Regions from separate parts of the Reyranella sp. genome, predicted to be linked through region 2. Evidence: riboswitches for the same ligand, from Rfam matches in the RefSeq annotation. Region 2 holds a riboswitch; the other holds the start of a gene.
What was found. A riboswitch is a leader RNA that binds a small molecule or an ion and turns the genes downstream of it on or off. The one in region 2 is predicted to bind thiamine pyrophosphate.

Region 1: linked by a shared signal. The riboswitch ahead of thiO (glycine oxidase ThiO) and the one ahead of thiC (phosphomethylpyrimidine synthase ThiC) in region 2 are both predicted to bind thiamine pyrophosphate.

The regions. Positions count from the first base shown of each region.
Region 1 covers NZ_OZ257242.1:519,933-526,498, reverse strand. The annotation lists gene ACQY8M_RS02595 (glutathione S-transferase family protein) at 1-204, shown strand, start outside; gene ACQY8M_RS02590 (NAD(P)/FAD-dependent oxidoreductase) at 213-1,403, shown strand; gene ACQY8M_RS02585 (branched-chain amino acid aminotransferase) at 1,496-2,413, shown strand; gene ACQY8M_RS02580 (MerR family transcriptional regulator) at 2,632-3,624, shown strand; TPP riboswitch at 3,653-3,768, shown strand; gene thiO (glycine oxidase ThiO) at 3,774-4,778, shown strand; gene thiS (sulfur carrier protein ThiS) at 4,747-4,944, shown strand; gene ACQY8M_RS02565 (thiazole synthase) at 4,947-5,720, shown strand; gene ACQY8M_RS02560 (thiamine phosphate synthase) at 5,723-6,325, shown strand; gene ACQY8M_RS02555 (ThiF family adenylyltransferase) at 6,322-6,566, shown strand, end outside.
Region 2 covers NZ_OZ257242.1:864,183-870,748, forward strand. The annotation lists gene ACQY8M_RS04250 (hypothetical protein) at 1-94, opposite strand, end outside; gene ACQY8M_RS04255 (patatin-like phospholipase family protein) at 100-1,665, opposite strand; gene ACQY8M_RS04260 (glycine reductase) at 1,806-2,732, shown strand; gene ACQY8M_RS04265 (CaiB/BaiF CoA transferase family protein) at 2,742-3,935, shown strand; gene ACQY8M_RS04270 (hypothetical protein) at 3,952-4,515, opposite strand; TPP riboswitch at 4,695-4,815, shown strand; gene thiC (phosphomethylpyrimidine synthase ThiC) at 4,864-6,566, shown strand, end outside.

The sequences.
Region 1 (6,566 bases), 340 kb from region 2:
AAGGTCGACTACTTTGCCGGCAGCGAATTCACGACCGCCGACATCATGACCGTCTTCACCCTGACGACCATGCGTCTGTTCCTGCCGTTCGGCCTCGCACCCTATCCCGCGATCCTGGGCTACCTGCAGCGCATCGGCCGGCGCGACGCCTATCAGCGCGCGATGCGCAAAGGCGACCCCGACCTGACGCCGCTCCTGCACTGATCGCCGCGATGGCGGCCTACGACGCAATCATCGTCGGCGCGCGTTGTGCCGGAGCGTCGCTGGGCATGCTCCTGGCCCGGCGCGGCCGGCGCGTGCTGGTGCTCGATCGCGCGCGCTTTCCCAGCGACACGATATCGACGCACTTCCTGTGGCCGCGCACCACCGCGGCGCTGGCGCGCTGGGGATTGCTCGATGCGCTCGCGGCGACCGGGTGCCCGCCGATCGAGACGGTCACCATGCACGCCGGCCCGGTATCCCTGCGCGGTCGGCCCGAAGCGGTCGACGGCACGTCGGTGATGTACTGCCCACGGCGCACCGTGCTCGACAAGCTGCTGGTCGATGCGGCGCGCGCGGCCGGTGCGGAGGTGAGGGAAGCGACGCTGGTGCGCGAGGTCATCCGCGACGGCGACCGCGTCGTCGGCGTGCGCGCGGTGGGCGCCGCCGGCGAGACGATCGACGTGCGCGCTTCGCTCGTGGTCGGTGCCGATGGTTTGAACTCCAGTGTCGCCGGCATGGTGGGGGCGGCCATGGCCCGCTCGCATCCGTCGCTGACCTGCGGCTTCTACGCCTACTGGAGCGGCGTGCCCGTCGATGGCGTCGAGTTCTTCCTGCGCGAGGCCCGCGACATTCTGGTCTTTCCGACGCATGACGGCCTCACCTGCCTCTGGGTCGGCCGCGCCAACGGTGATTGGTCCGCCTATCGCGCCGACGTGGAGGCCACATATCTCGCGGGCCTCGATCCGTCGCTGCTGGCGCGCGTGCAGCGCGGCCGGCGCGAGACCTCGTTCAAGGGCACGCACCGGCTGCCCAACTTCTATCGCGACTGCGCCGGGCCCGGCTGGGCACTGGTTGGCGATGCCGCCTACCATCGCGATCCGTTGACCGGGATGGGCATCGGCGACGCCTTCCTTGGTGCCGAACTTTTGGCCGATGCAGTTCACGATGGACTCGCCGCCGACCTCGACAGTGCGCTCGCTGGCTACCAGGAGGCGCTTCGCGAGAAGACCGGCGCGGTCTTCGAATACACGCTGATGTCCGCCGCGCTGAAGGATCCGCAGCCGCAGGCGGCGCTTTACCGGGCGATCGCCGCTCAGCCCGATATGACGCAGCGGCTCATGAACGTGCTCGGCGGCACCGCGTCGTTCCGGAGCCTGTTCAACCCCCGAGTGATCGGAGCGCTTCTGAGGCAGCCTCCTTGACAAGGACAATAATACTGACCTATTGATCGCGAATGTTGCGTTGTGGCGGTTTCAAACGACCTGTTTGGAATCAATCGAAAGGAGCCTCAGCAATGTCCGCAAATATGGAAGACCGCGACGGTTTCATCTGGTTCGACGGCGAGCTGCTGCCGTGGCGCGAGGTCAAGGCCCATGTCCTGACCCACGCCCTGCATTACGGCTCGGCCGTCTTCGAAGGCGAGCGCATCTATGACGGCCGGGTCTTTCGCCTCGCCGCGCATAGTGCCCGCCTCAAGAACTCGGCCCGGCTGCTCGACTACGACCTGCCGTGGTCGCGCACGGAGATCGAGGACGCGACGCGCGCCGTCGTGAAGGCCAACAACCTGACCTCGGGCTACATCCGCCCGATCGCCTGGCGCGGCTCGGAGGTCTTGGGCGTGTCGGCGATCGGCACGACGGTGCATCTCGCCATCGCGCCGTGGGCGCAGGAGGGCCGCCTGTCGGTGCAGGTGAAGCCCGGCGGCATCAACGTCACCATGGCCAAGTACCGGCGGCCCGGCCCCGACATGGCTCCTGGCGGCGCCAAGGTGGCGGGTCTCTATGTCATCTGTGGCATCGAGAAGGACCGCGCGCTCAAGGCGGGCTTCGACGATGCGCTGATGCTCGACTGGCAGGGACGGCTGGCCGAATCGACGGGCGCCAACATCTTCCTGGCGATGGGCGGCAAGCTGGTCACGCCCAAGGTCGAGAACTTCCTCGACGGCATCACCCGGCGCGCGGTGATGGGGATGGCGGACAAGCGCGGCTGGTCGGTCGAGGAGCGCGCCGTGATGCCCGAGGAGCTCGACGACGCGAGCGAGGTGTTCCTCTGCGGCACCGCCGCCGAGCTCGTGCCGGTCGGGGCGATCGACGATCGGCGCTTCCAAGTCGGCCCGATGACGCGCGCGCTGATGGAGGACTTCCAGACGCTGGTGCGCCGACCCGACAGCGAGGGCTTCGGGGAGTCTTCGCATTTTGCGACAGTCGACTGAAGAAGGAACACCAACTTTCCCGTCATCCCGACCGAAGCGAAGCGGAGTTGAGGGAGCTGTTCATATCGGCAGAAGTCTATGAATAAGGTTCCTCCACTCCGCTTCGCTCCGGTCGGGATGACGACGTTTTTGGTTCACGTGCGATTGTCCGCGATATTGACTCGGCCCTTGGGGCAGCCTCGATAAGGAGGGGCGGTCGAACAATCGAGAGGCGATCCATGGACTCTTCCGCCGCTTTCTTGAACGCGTCCGAAGCCGCCAGCCGGCTCGGCGTGTCGGCAAAAGCGCTGCGGCTGTACGAGCAACGGGGCTTGATCGCGCCGATCCGCAGCGCGGCCGGATGGCGGGCCTATGGTCCCAACGAGATGAGTCGTGCGCGAGAGATTGCGGCGCTGCGGGCTCTCGGCTTCAGTCTCGCCCAGGTGGCGCGGGTGTTGAACGGCGATCCGCGCGGCCTCGAATCCGCGCTGGCCACGCATCAGGCCGCCCTCGAGGACCGGTTGCGCCAGCTCGTCGCGACCATCGAGACGGTCGGAAGCTTGCGCGAGAATCTCGCTCGCGGCGAAACTCCGACGGTCGGCGACCTGGCGTGCCTGGCGGCACGGGATTCCGAACCCACGGTCGCTTTCGACCTTCCCTATCCCTGGGGCGGCGAGCGGTTCGAATTGGGACGGGTACGGCCCCTGAACTACATCGTCGGCCCGCTGGGCAGTGGCAAGACACGGCTGGCGCAGCGTCTGGCCGAAACCCTGCCCAATGCGGCCTTTCTCGACCGATCGGTGCGCAGTCCCGTCGACGCCAAGGTCGAGCGGACGTTGGCCTGGCTAGTGGAGGATGGCGCCACGGTATCGGACGCCCTCATCGCCCTGATCGCTGGACTGGAGGCGGGTGGCCCGGCCATCCTGGTCGTCGACATGATCGAACAGGGGCTGGACCACGGCACCCAGGAGGCAACGATCGCCCATCTGCGGCGCCGTGGACCGGCCGGCCGGCCGATCTTCATGCTCACCCGCTCGAACGCGATCCTCGATCTGGCGGCGGTCGGCAGCGATGAAGCGATCATTTTCTGTCCCGCCAACCATAGCCCTCCGGTCTATGTCGCCCCATATCCCGGTACGCCGGGCTACGAGGCCGTCGCCACCTGCCTGGCCTCGCCGGAGGTGCGGGCCAGGACGGAGGGTGTCATCGCCTGGCGGCCGCAGGCCGCTTGACAGCAGGCGCTGTCGGCAGTTTGTTTTGTCGACGTCCGAGGGGTGTCCGGTTTCCGCAGGAGCCGGTCTGAGACAGCCGGTGGGGCTGAACCCTTTGAACCTGATCCGGGTCATGCCGGCGAAGGAACGGGAGCAGCACGTTGAGACCATTGAATGTCACTGTTGTCGGAGCGGGCGTCGCGGGCCTAGCCACGGCGCTCGAGCTCAGCGAGCGCGGTTTCGCCGTCGAGGTGATCGAACGCGGCCGCGCGCTGGGCGACGGCGCCTGCTCATGGATGGCCGGGGGCATGTTGGCGCCGTGGTGCGAACGCGCGTCGGCCGACGAGGCGGTGCTGACCCTGGGCGCGCCGTCGATCGACTGGTGGGCGCGGCGCTTCCCCGGCACGACGCACAATGGCAGCCTGGTCCTGGCGTTGCCGCGCGACGCGACGGAGTTGCCGCGCTTCGCCGAGCGCACGTCGAATTACGAGTGGCTCGACGAGGCGGGCATCGGTGCGCTCGAGCCCGACCTCGCCGGCCGCTTCCGCCGCGCGCTGTTCTTCCGCCAAGAGGCACATCTCGATCCACGCCGCGCCTTGCCGGCGCTGGCCGATCTCCTGAAGCGGCAGAAGGTCGCGATCCGCTTCGGCGTCGACATGCAGGCGACGGCGACCAAGGCCGACCTGGTCGTCGATTGCCGCGGGCTCGCGGCGCGTGACGTGCTGCCCGATCTGCGCGGCGTGCGCGGCGAGATGGTGGTGATCCGCTCGCGCGAGGTGTCGCTGTCGCGGCCGGTGCGGCTGCTGCATCCGCGCATCCCGCTCTACATCGTGCCGCGCGGCGGCGGTGTGTTCATGATCGGCGCGACGACCATCGAGAGCGAGACGCGCGGCGGCGCGAGCGTGCGCTCGACCGTCGAGCTGCTGAACGCGGCCTATGCGCTGCATCCGGCGTTCGGCGAGGCCGAGATCCTCGAGCTGGGCGCGGACCTGCGGCCCGCCTTTCCCAACAACCTGCCGGCCGTGCGGCGTGCCTCGCGCTCGCTGCATGTGAACGGCCTCTACCGCCATGGCTTCCTGCTTGGGCCGGCCATGGCACGACAAGCCGCTGACATGGCGTCGGCAATGGACCTGGAGAAGACCGATGCAGATCTTCGTGAACGGCGATCGGCATGACATCGAGCCTGCCACCCTGGCGCTGGCGCTGGACGCGCTGGGCTATGGCGGCAAGAAGATCGCGACGGCGGTGAACGGCCGCTTCGTCGCCGCGCCCGCACGCCCGAAAGTCGAGCTCAGCGACGGCGACAAGATCGAGGTCGTGGCGCCGATGCAGGGAGGCTGACCATGACGTTCTATGGAGTCGAGCTGTCCTCGCGCCTGCTGCTCGGGACCGCGCGCTATCCCTCGCCCAAGGTGCTGGTCGACGCGATCAAGGCATCGGAGGCCGAGGTGGTGACCGTGTCGCTGCGCCGCGAGGCGGGCAGCGAGCGCAGCGGACAGGGCTTCTGGTCGATCATCCGCGCGCTCGGTGTGCGCGTGCTGCCCAATACGGCCGGCTGCCACAGCGTGAAGGAGGCGGTGACGACCGCGCACATGGCACGTGAGTTGTTCGATACGCCGTGGATCAAGCTCGAGGTCATTCGCGACGACGAGACGCTGCAGCCCGACGTGTTCGGCCTGGTCGAAGCGGCGAAGGTGCTGAACGAGGAAGGCTTCGATGTCTTCCCCTACACGACCGAGGATCTCTCGGTGGCCGACCGGCTGGTCGAGGCGGGCTGCAAGGTGCTGATGCCGTGGGGCGCGCCGATCGGCTCAGCGCGCGGCCTGAACAACGCCTACGGTCTCAAGGCGATGCGCGCGCATTTCCCGGACATACCGCTGGTGGTCGATGCCGGGCTCGGCGTGCCGTCGCATGCCGCGGCGGCGATGGAGCTGGGCTACGACGCCGTGCTGCTCAACACGGCGGTGGCCGAGGCCGGCGATCCCGTTGCGATGGCCAAGGCCTTCGCCTTGGCGATTGAAGCCGGCCGCATGGCCTTCGCTGCCCGGCCGCTCGAGCCGCGCGACATGGCGGCGCCGTCCACGCCGGTGTTCGGCAAGGCTGCGTTGGGAGACTAACCATGATCGATCCATTCTATCCCGTCGTCCCCGATTCGAGCTGGGTGGCGCGTCTGGTGCCGGCGGGCGCCAAGTTCGTGCAGCTCCGCATCAAGGATCAGCCGGACGCCGAATTGCGCCGCCAGGTGCGCGAGGCGCAAGCGGTCTGCACGCGCCACGGCGCCGATCTCATCGTCAACGACTACTGGCAGATCGCGATCGACGAGCGCTGCAGCTGGGTGCATCTCGGCCAGGAGGATCTCGTCGACGCCGATGTGAAGGCGATCCGTCGCGCGGGCCTGAAGCTCGGCGTCAGCACCCACGATCACGCCGAGCTGGAGAAGGGCCTCGCCGTCGACCCGGATTACGTGGCGCTCGGACCGGTCTGGCCGACGGCGCTGAAGAAGATGCCGTGGGCGCCGCAGGGGCTCGACCGCCTCGGCGAATGGAAGAAGCTGATCGGCAACCGGCCGCTGGTCGCGATCGGCGGCCTCACCCTCGACCGCGCGCTGCTCTGCCTCAAGGCCGGCGCCGATTCGGCCGCCGTGGTGGGCGACATCGTGAACAACCCCGATCCCATCGCGCAGGCCAGGGCGTGGATCGCCGCGACGCGAGTGGCCGCATGACCGATCGTTACGCCCGGCAGACGATCCTCGCCGAAGTCGGCGCGGCAGGGCAGGCGCGTCTCGCGGCGGCGTCGGTGCTGGTGGTCGGCGCGGGCGGGCTCGGCTGTCCGGTGCTGCAATATCTCGCCGGCGCCGGTGTTGGACGTATCACGATCGTCGATCACGACACGGTCGAGGAGACCAACCTCCATCGCCAGCCGCTCTATGGCATGGACGACATCGGCAAGCCGAAGGCCGAAGC
Region 2 (6,566 bases):
GCAGCCTGTCCAGGCGTTTCGCCGCATCGGCAACGGGAAGGCGTGCCGGCTGGACATTGACGAAGAGAGGAGGGTTCGTTTTCGGATTGCTCATTGGCTTCACCGGATCTTCAGGGCGCCTTCAATCAGGGATCTCATCGTGTCCGAGGCAATTTCGGCCAGTTCGGTCACGGTTTCCAGATCGAACTCGAAATAATCCAGGGCCAGGTCGCTATCGATGGCGAGGACCCCCACAATGTCCGAATTCCCTTGTGCGCTGGAGATGGGAATGGCCAGACACCACTTCAAGTCGCCGCGGACCAGAGCCTTTCGGTAGCGATCCTTCCGCTCCGACAGCCCCGCAGCCGGATCGAAGGGTATCGGCGCAAGCACCGGCCGCTTCTGCGTGACCGACAAGCCGATAACGCTGGAAGCTTCAGGGAGCAGAAGCTGATCGTCGGAATCCGCCGGCAGGACATTCCAGCCATATTGAATGCGCCAGGAGGCAATGGCGCCCGGATCGCGGAGGGCCAGCAGAACGCGCGTTCGGTGGGTGACGAGCTGCGCCGCCGGGTCCAGCAGCGCATCGACGAGCGCGCCGATGCGCGAGCAGGCGTCCTCGATGCGCCGGGGGAGGACGAACAGCCGCTCGGTTATCAGCAGCCTTGCGGTTGCTTCGGCGCTATCCACGCTCGCCGCGACCTTGTCGCGGCCGATATCGAAGTCGACGACGTCGATCTCCGTTTTCAGCGGCAGGATGAACAGCCGCGGCGCCGCCCTCGTCTCGAGATGCTGGCGTCCGAACATCGCCGACCTCAGGATCGACCCCATCAGCCCGAGCGGACCGAGTTCGGCATTGGCCGGGGCATTCGTGCCTGCTTCTATCGTTACCGCGAGCGTGATGGCATCGGGATCAAGCGCGCGTTCCTCGTCGAACGTCCAGGCGGGCAAGTTGCTGACGATGCCCCCGTCGATGTATCGGCAGCCTTCGATATGGCGGAACGAGCACGCGATCGGCAGTGCCGCCGATGCCGCAACAGCCTCGGCTACCTGCACCGACGGCGTCGCGCTGCCGGAGAATATCTTCAGGCGTCTTGCAGCAACGTCGGTGGCCACGATGCGCAGAGGCCTGCCTCTCGCCTCGAAATCGGCGAATCGAACCGGTCCCTGGATTCCCAGCTTCATGGCGAGGGCCCGGTCGAGCTTATCGACAAGGAGGTCCAGGCTGCTCAGGCCCCTGGCGAGCCTTGTCCCAATCCACGCTATCGTCGCCCCAAAGCAGGCAATGAAGAGCAAACCGGCTTCCGCCACCGTCAGGCCGGCGAAGCGGGCGCTCGCCCATGCCGCTGCTGCCGAGGGCACAGCCGTCAGCAACAGGGCCACAATGGGGTCACTGGCTGCCCATCGTGCCAGGGCGAGCCGATCCCAATGGCGGCCGAAAAAGTCGGTCGCCGCATCCATTCCCAGAAGCCGCAGCATCGGGCTGGTTCCGTCGTTGGCGACCAGTTCCCGCGCGCTGTAACCTGCAGCTACCAAAGCGGCCACGATCGCCCCGGCGGACGTCCCCGCAACGCCGGCGATTTCGATCTTGGGCTCGCTATCGAGCGCCCTCAGGGCGCCAACATGAACAATCCCCTTTGCGCCGCCGCCTTCGAACACGAGAAAGATCCGCTTTGGGCAGGTCATCGGCGGCGCAAAGAGGGTTGCAGTCGGCTCGAGAGTAGCCGGCGTTGGCGGCGAATGCCAAGGCACTCTGGTTGCCTGCCCGCGAAACTGTCGTTTGACGGGAATTTGACTTCGCGCCCGGCCAGTCGCACTTTCCAGCCATGGCCGACACTACCGACTTCGCACCCGAGTTCGACGCGCCGATCGACTACATGCGACGTACGCGCGATTATTACGTGGCGCTGGGATACGACAATCCCTACCGCTGGGCCCACTATGTCGATGCGCCGTTCACGCCGCTCAAGAAGCCGCTGAAGGACAGTACGCTGGCGCTGATCACCACCGCGGCGCCCTACCAGCCCGACAAGGGCGATCAGGGGCCGGGTGCGCTCTACAATGCAGGGGCCAAGTTCTACACGGTCTATTCCGGCGACACATCGATCGATCACGACACGCGAATCAGCCATATCGGCTACGACCGCAAGCACACCACGGCCAAGGACTCCGGAACTTGGTTCCCGCTGCCGCTGATGCGCGAGTTTGCTGGCCAAGGGCGTTTCACCCTGGCCAAGCGCTTCCACGGCGCACCGACCAACCGCAGCCAGCGGGTCACGCTCGAGACCGACGCGCCGGAGATCCTGGCGCGCTGCCGGCAGGACCAGGTCGACGCCGCGCTGCTCGTCCCGACTTGACCCGTCTGTCACCAGACCGTGAGTCTGGTCGCTCGCTACCTCGAACGGAACGGCATCCCGACCGTCGTCATGGGAGCCGCCAAGGACATCGTCGAATGGGCCGGCGTGCCGCGCTTCCTGTTCAGCGACTTCCCGCTCGGCAATTCGGCGGGCAAGCCGCACGAGCCCGACACCCAGCGCTTCACGCTCGACCTCGCACTGAAGGTGCTGGAGAGCGCGGTGGGCCCGCGCACCACGGTGCAGTCGCCGCTGCGCTGGACCGAGGACGGCGATTGGAAGAACGACTACAACAACGTTGCCCGCATGCCGGCCGAGGAAGTCGCCAGGCGCCGCGCCGAAAACGACAAGATCAAGCAGACCGCGCTGGAGCAGCGCAAGAAGGCGGGCGTCGCCTAGGATTGGACCATGAGTAAGCCGTTTGCCGGCGTGAAGATCCTCGATTTCACGCGTGTTCTCGCAGGGCCATACGCCTCCTATCAGCTCGCCCTGCTCGGCGCCGACGTGATCAAGGTCGAATCGCGCGAAGGCGACGACATGCGCTTCGGCAACCGCGCCGACGCTTGGGAAAAGCGCGGTCTCGCGGCGCCCTGGGTGGCGGTCAATGCCGGCAAGCGCTCGATCACCATGGACCTCAAGCAGCCCAGGGCGATCGAGGTCATCAAGCGCATGGTGCCGAAGATGGACGTCGTGATGGAGAACTTCCGTCCCGGCGTGATGGACAAGCTCGGCATCGGCTACGACACGCTGAAAGAGATCAATCCGCGCCTGATCTACGCGGCGGTCTCGGGCTTCGGCCAGGTCGGTCCCGACAAGGCGACGGCGGCGTTCGACGGCATGATCCAGGCGATGTCCGGGCTGATGTCGATCACCGGCTTCCCGTCCAACGGGCCGACCCGCGTGGGCTTCGCCGGCGCCGACGTGATGTCCGGATTCACCGGCGCGTTCGGCGTGGCCTCCGCGCTCTACCAGCGCACGCACACCGGCAAGGGCCAGCTAGTCGACGTCGCCATGATCGACGCCGTGACGGGCTTCCTCGCCCAGCAGTTCACCGAGCACATGATGACCGGCCGGGTGCACGAGCAGGCGCAGAACCTCTCGGTGACGCGCAAGCCGACCGGCAACCTGTTCAAGACCAAGGACGGCTGGATGGTGCTGGCGGTGATGACCGACCCGCAGTTCCAGCGCCTGATGAAGCAGCTCGGCCGCGCCGATGCCACCGCCGATCCGCAGTTCAAGGACTGGCCGACCCGCATCGCCAACAACAAGGCGCTGCACGAGATCATTGAAGAGGTGATGAAGCAGCGCACCTCGGCGGAGTGGGCCGATATCTTTGCCAAGAACGACATTCCCGCCGGCCGCGTGCTCACCATTCCCGAGACGGTCAAGCTCGACCATTTCGGCCATCGCACCATCATGCAGACGGTCGAGACCGAGCACGGACCGATTACCGTGGTGGGCTCGGGCTTCCGAATGGAACATGACGGCGGCTCCGTCGAGCGCCCGCCCGCCAAGCTCGGCGAGCACACCGACGAAGTGCTGCGCGCGGCGGGCTATTCCGCGGCCGAGATCGCGGAGATGCGCGCGGCGAAGGTCGTCTAGCCACAGACAGGACGAGTTACTTGGGACGAAAGAGATGATCGTCCGTCGCATAAGGCGAGCATTCGTCCCAGTCGGATATGTATTGCTTCTCCAATAGCCGGCACAGGAAGTATTCCTGACGGCGATGGACCCAGTCCGGGTATTTCTCGGGAAATTCAATGGCGGCCAGGTCATAGCGGACCGACATGTCGGCCCAGCCGCTCTTGCGGAAATGGATCGAGCTTACGTGCCGGGCCGATATTGTTATCGTATGTGGGTCAGTAAGGGTAATGACGGGGTGTTCGTCGCCAGGCGTGTACTTGAACAGTGCCGTTTTCCGGGGATCTCCCGGCCGGGTCACGAAGATGGTTACAGCTTCATCTGCCGCGAAAGTCTTGCAGCTCGTATCGCTGATCTCGAAGTCGTAGCCGCCTATCCCATTCTGTCGATCGAGAGTCTCTGTATAACACGGGTGCGGCATCGGTGGCAGAAGGAGACGCAGCACAATGATGAAAATGGCAGGGATGTAGAAGAGCTTAACCACCAGAGCAGATGCCGTTCCGGCCACGACGAGTACGGCAAAGCCGAGAGCGCGCCACATTCAAGCTGCTCCATCGACACGATAGTTCAAGGTTGATCACCATTGGCGGGTCGGCGAGCCAATAACATATCGCGAAGAATATGAATCGCCATTAACCAAAGGTTGTGTTGCATGCGGAGCGCATCGGTGGCGATGAAATCGTGGGGGTTTCCATTCCCGCACGCATGGGTCTAAGATGGCGTCTGTCCAAGGGGTGCCCTGACAGGGGGCTGAGATACCGACCGCTCGCCAGAGCAGCGCGGTGACCCTTTGAACCTGATCCGGGTCATGCCGGCGAAGGGACAGGATGCCTCCTTTGCACGACAACACCGGGTCTCCGTCCGCCTCTAGCCACGGGAGATCCTCGTCATGGATACCATCATCTCGACCCCCAAGGTCACCACCGGCCCGCTGCCGGCCTCGCAAAAAATCTACGTGACGCCCGACGCGGCACCCGACATCAGCGTGCCCCTGCGCGAGATCACGCTCTCCTCGCCGGCCGAGCCGAAGGTTCGGGTCTACGACACCACGGGCCCCTACACCGATCCCACGGTCTCGATCGATGTCCGCAAGGGTCTCGCGCCGGTGCGGCGCGGCTGGGTGCTCGGGCGCGGCGGCGTCGAGGAATATGACGGCCGGCCGATCCAGCCGATCGACAACGGCAACGTGAAGGCCTCGGCGCTGCAACCGTTCCCGAACCTGGCGCGCCCGATACGCGGCCTCGACGGCCACAAGATCACGCAATACGAATGGGCGAAGGCCGGCGTGATCACCAAGGAGATGATCTACGTCGCCACGCGCGAGAACCTTGGCCGCAAGCAGGCGCATGAGCTCGCGAAGGAGCGGCTGGCCGATGGCGAAAGCTTCGGCGCATCGCTGCCCGAGTTCATCACGCCGGAATTCGTGCGCGACGAGATCGCGCGCGGCCGCGCCATCATCCCAGCCAATATCAACCATACCGAGCTCGAGCCGATCATCATCGGCCGCAATTTCCTGGTGAAGATCAACGCCAACATCGGCAACTCGGCGGTCACCTCCTCGATGGAGGAGGAGGTCGAAAAGATGGTGTGGGCGATCCGCTGGGGCGCCGACACGATCATGGACCTGTCGACCGGCCGCAACATCCACGACACGCGCGAATGGATCCTGCGTAACTCGCCGGTGCCGATCGGCACCGTGCCGATCTACCAGGCGCTGGAGAAGGTCGGCGGCGATCCGACGAAGCTCTCATGGGAAGTCTTCCGCGACACGCTGATCGAGCAGGCCGAGCAGGGCGTCGACTATTTCACCATCCATGCCGGCGTGCGGCTGGCGCATGTGCCGCTGACCGCGAGCCGGGTCACCGGCATCGTGAGCCGCGGCGGCTCGATGATGGCGCAATGGTGCCTGACCGAGCACCGCGAGAGCTTCCTCTACGAGCATTTCGGCGACATCTGCGACATCATGCGCAAGTACGACGTGTCGTTCTCGCTGGGCGACGGCCTGCGCCCGGGCAGCAATGCCGACGCCAACGATGCCGCGCAGTTCGCCGAGCTGACGACGCTGGGCGAGCTGACCAAGGTCGCCTGGGACAAGGGCTGCCAGGTCATGATCGAAGGCCCCGGCCATGTGCCGATGCACAAGATCAAGGCCAACATGGACAAGCAGCTCAGGGAGTGCGGCGAGGCGCCGTTCTATACGCTCGGACCGCTCGTGACCGACATCGCGCCGGGCTACGACCACATCACCTCGGGCATCGGCGCCGCCATGATCGGCTGGTTCGGCACGGCGATGCTCTGCTACGTCACGCCCAAGGAGCATCTCGGCCTGCCCGACAAGGATGACGTGAAGGTCGGCGTGATCACCTACAAGATCGCCGCCCACGCCGCCGATCTCGCCAAGGGCCATCCCGCGGCGCGGCTGCGCGACGATGCGCTCTCCAAGGCGCGCTTCGACTTCCGCTGGATCGACCAGTTCAACCTCTCTCTCGATCCGGCGACAGCGGAGAAGTTCCACGACGAGACCATGCCCAAGGACGCGCACAAGACGGCGCACTTCTGCTCGATGTGCGGGCCGAAGTTCTGCTCCATGCG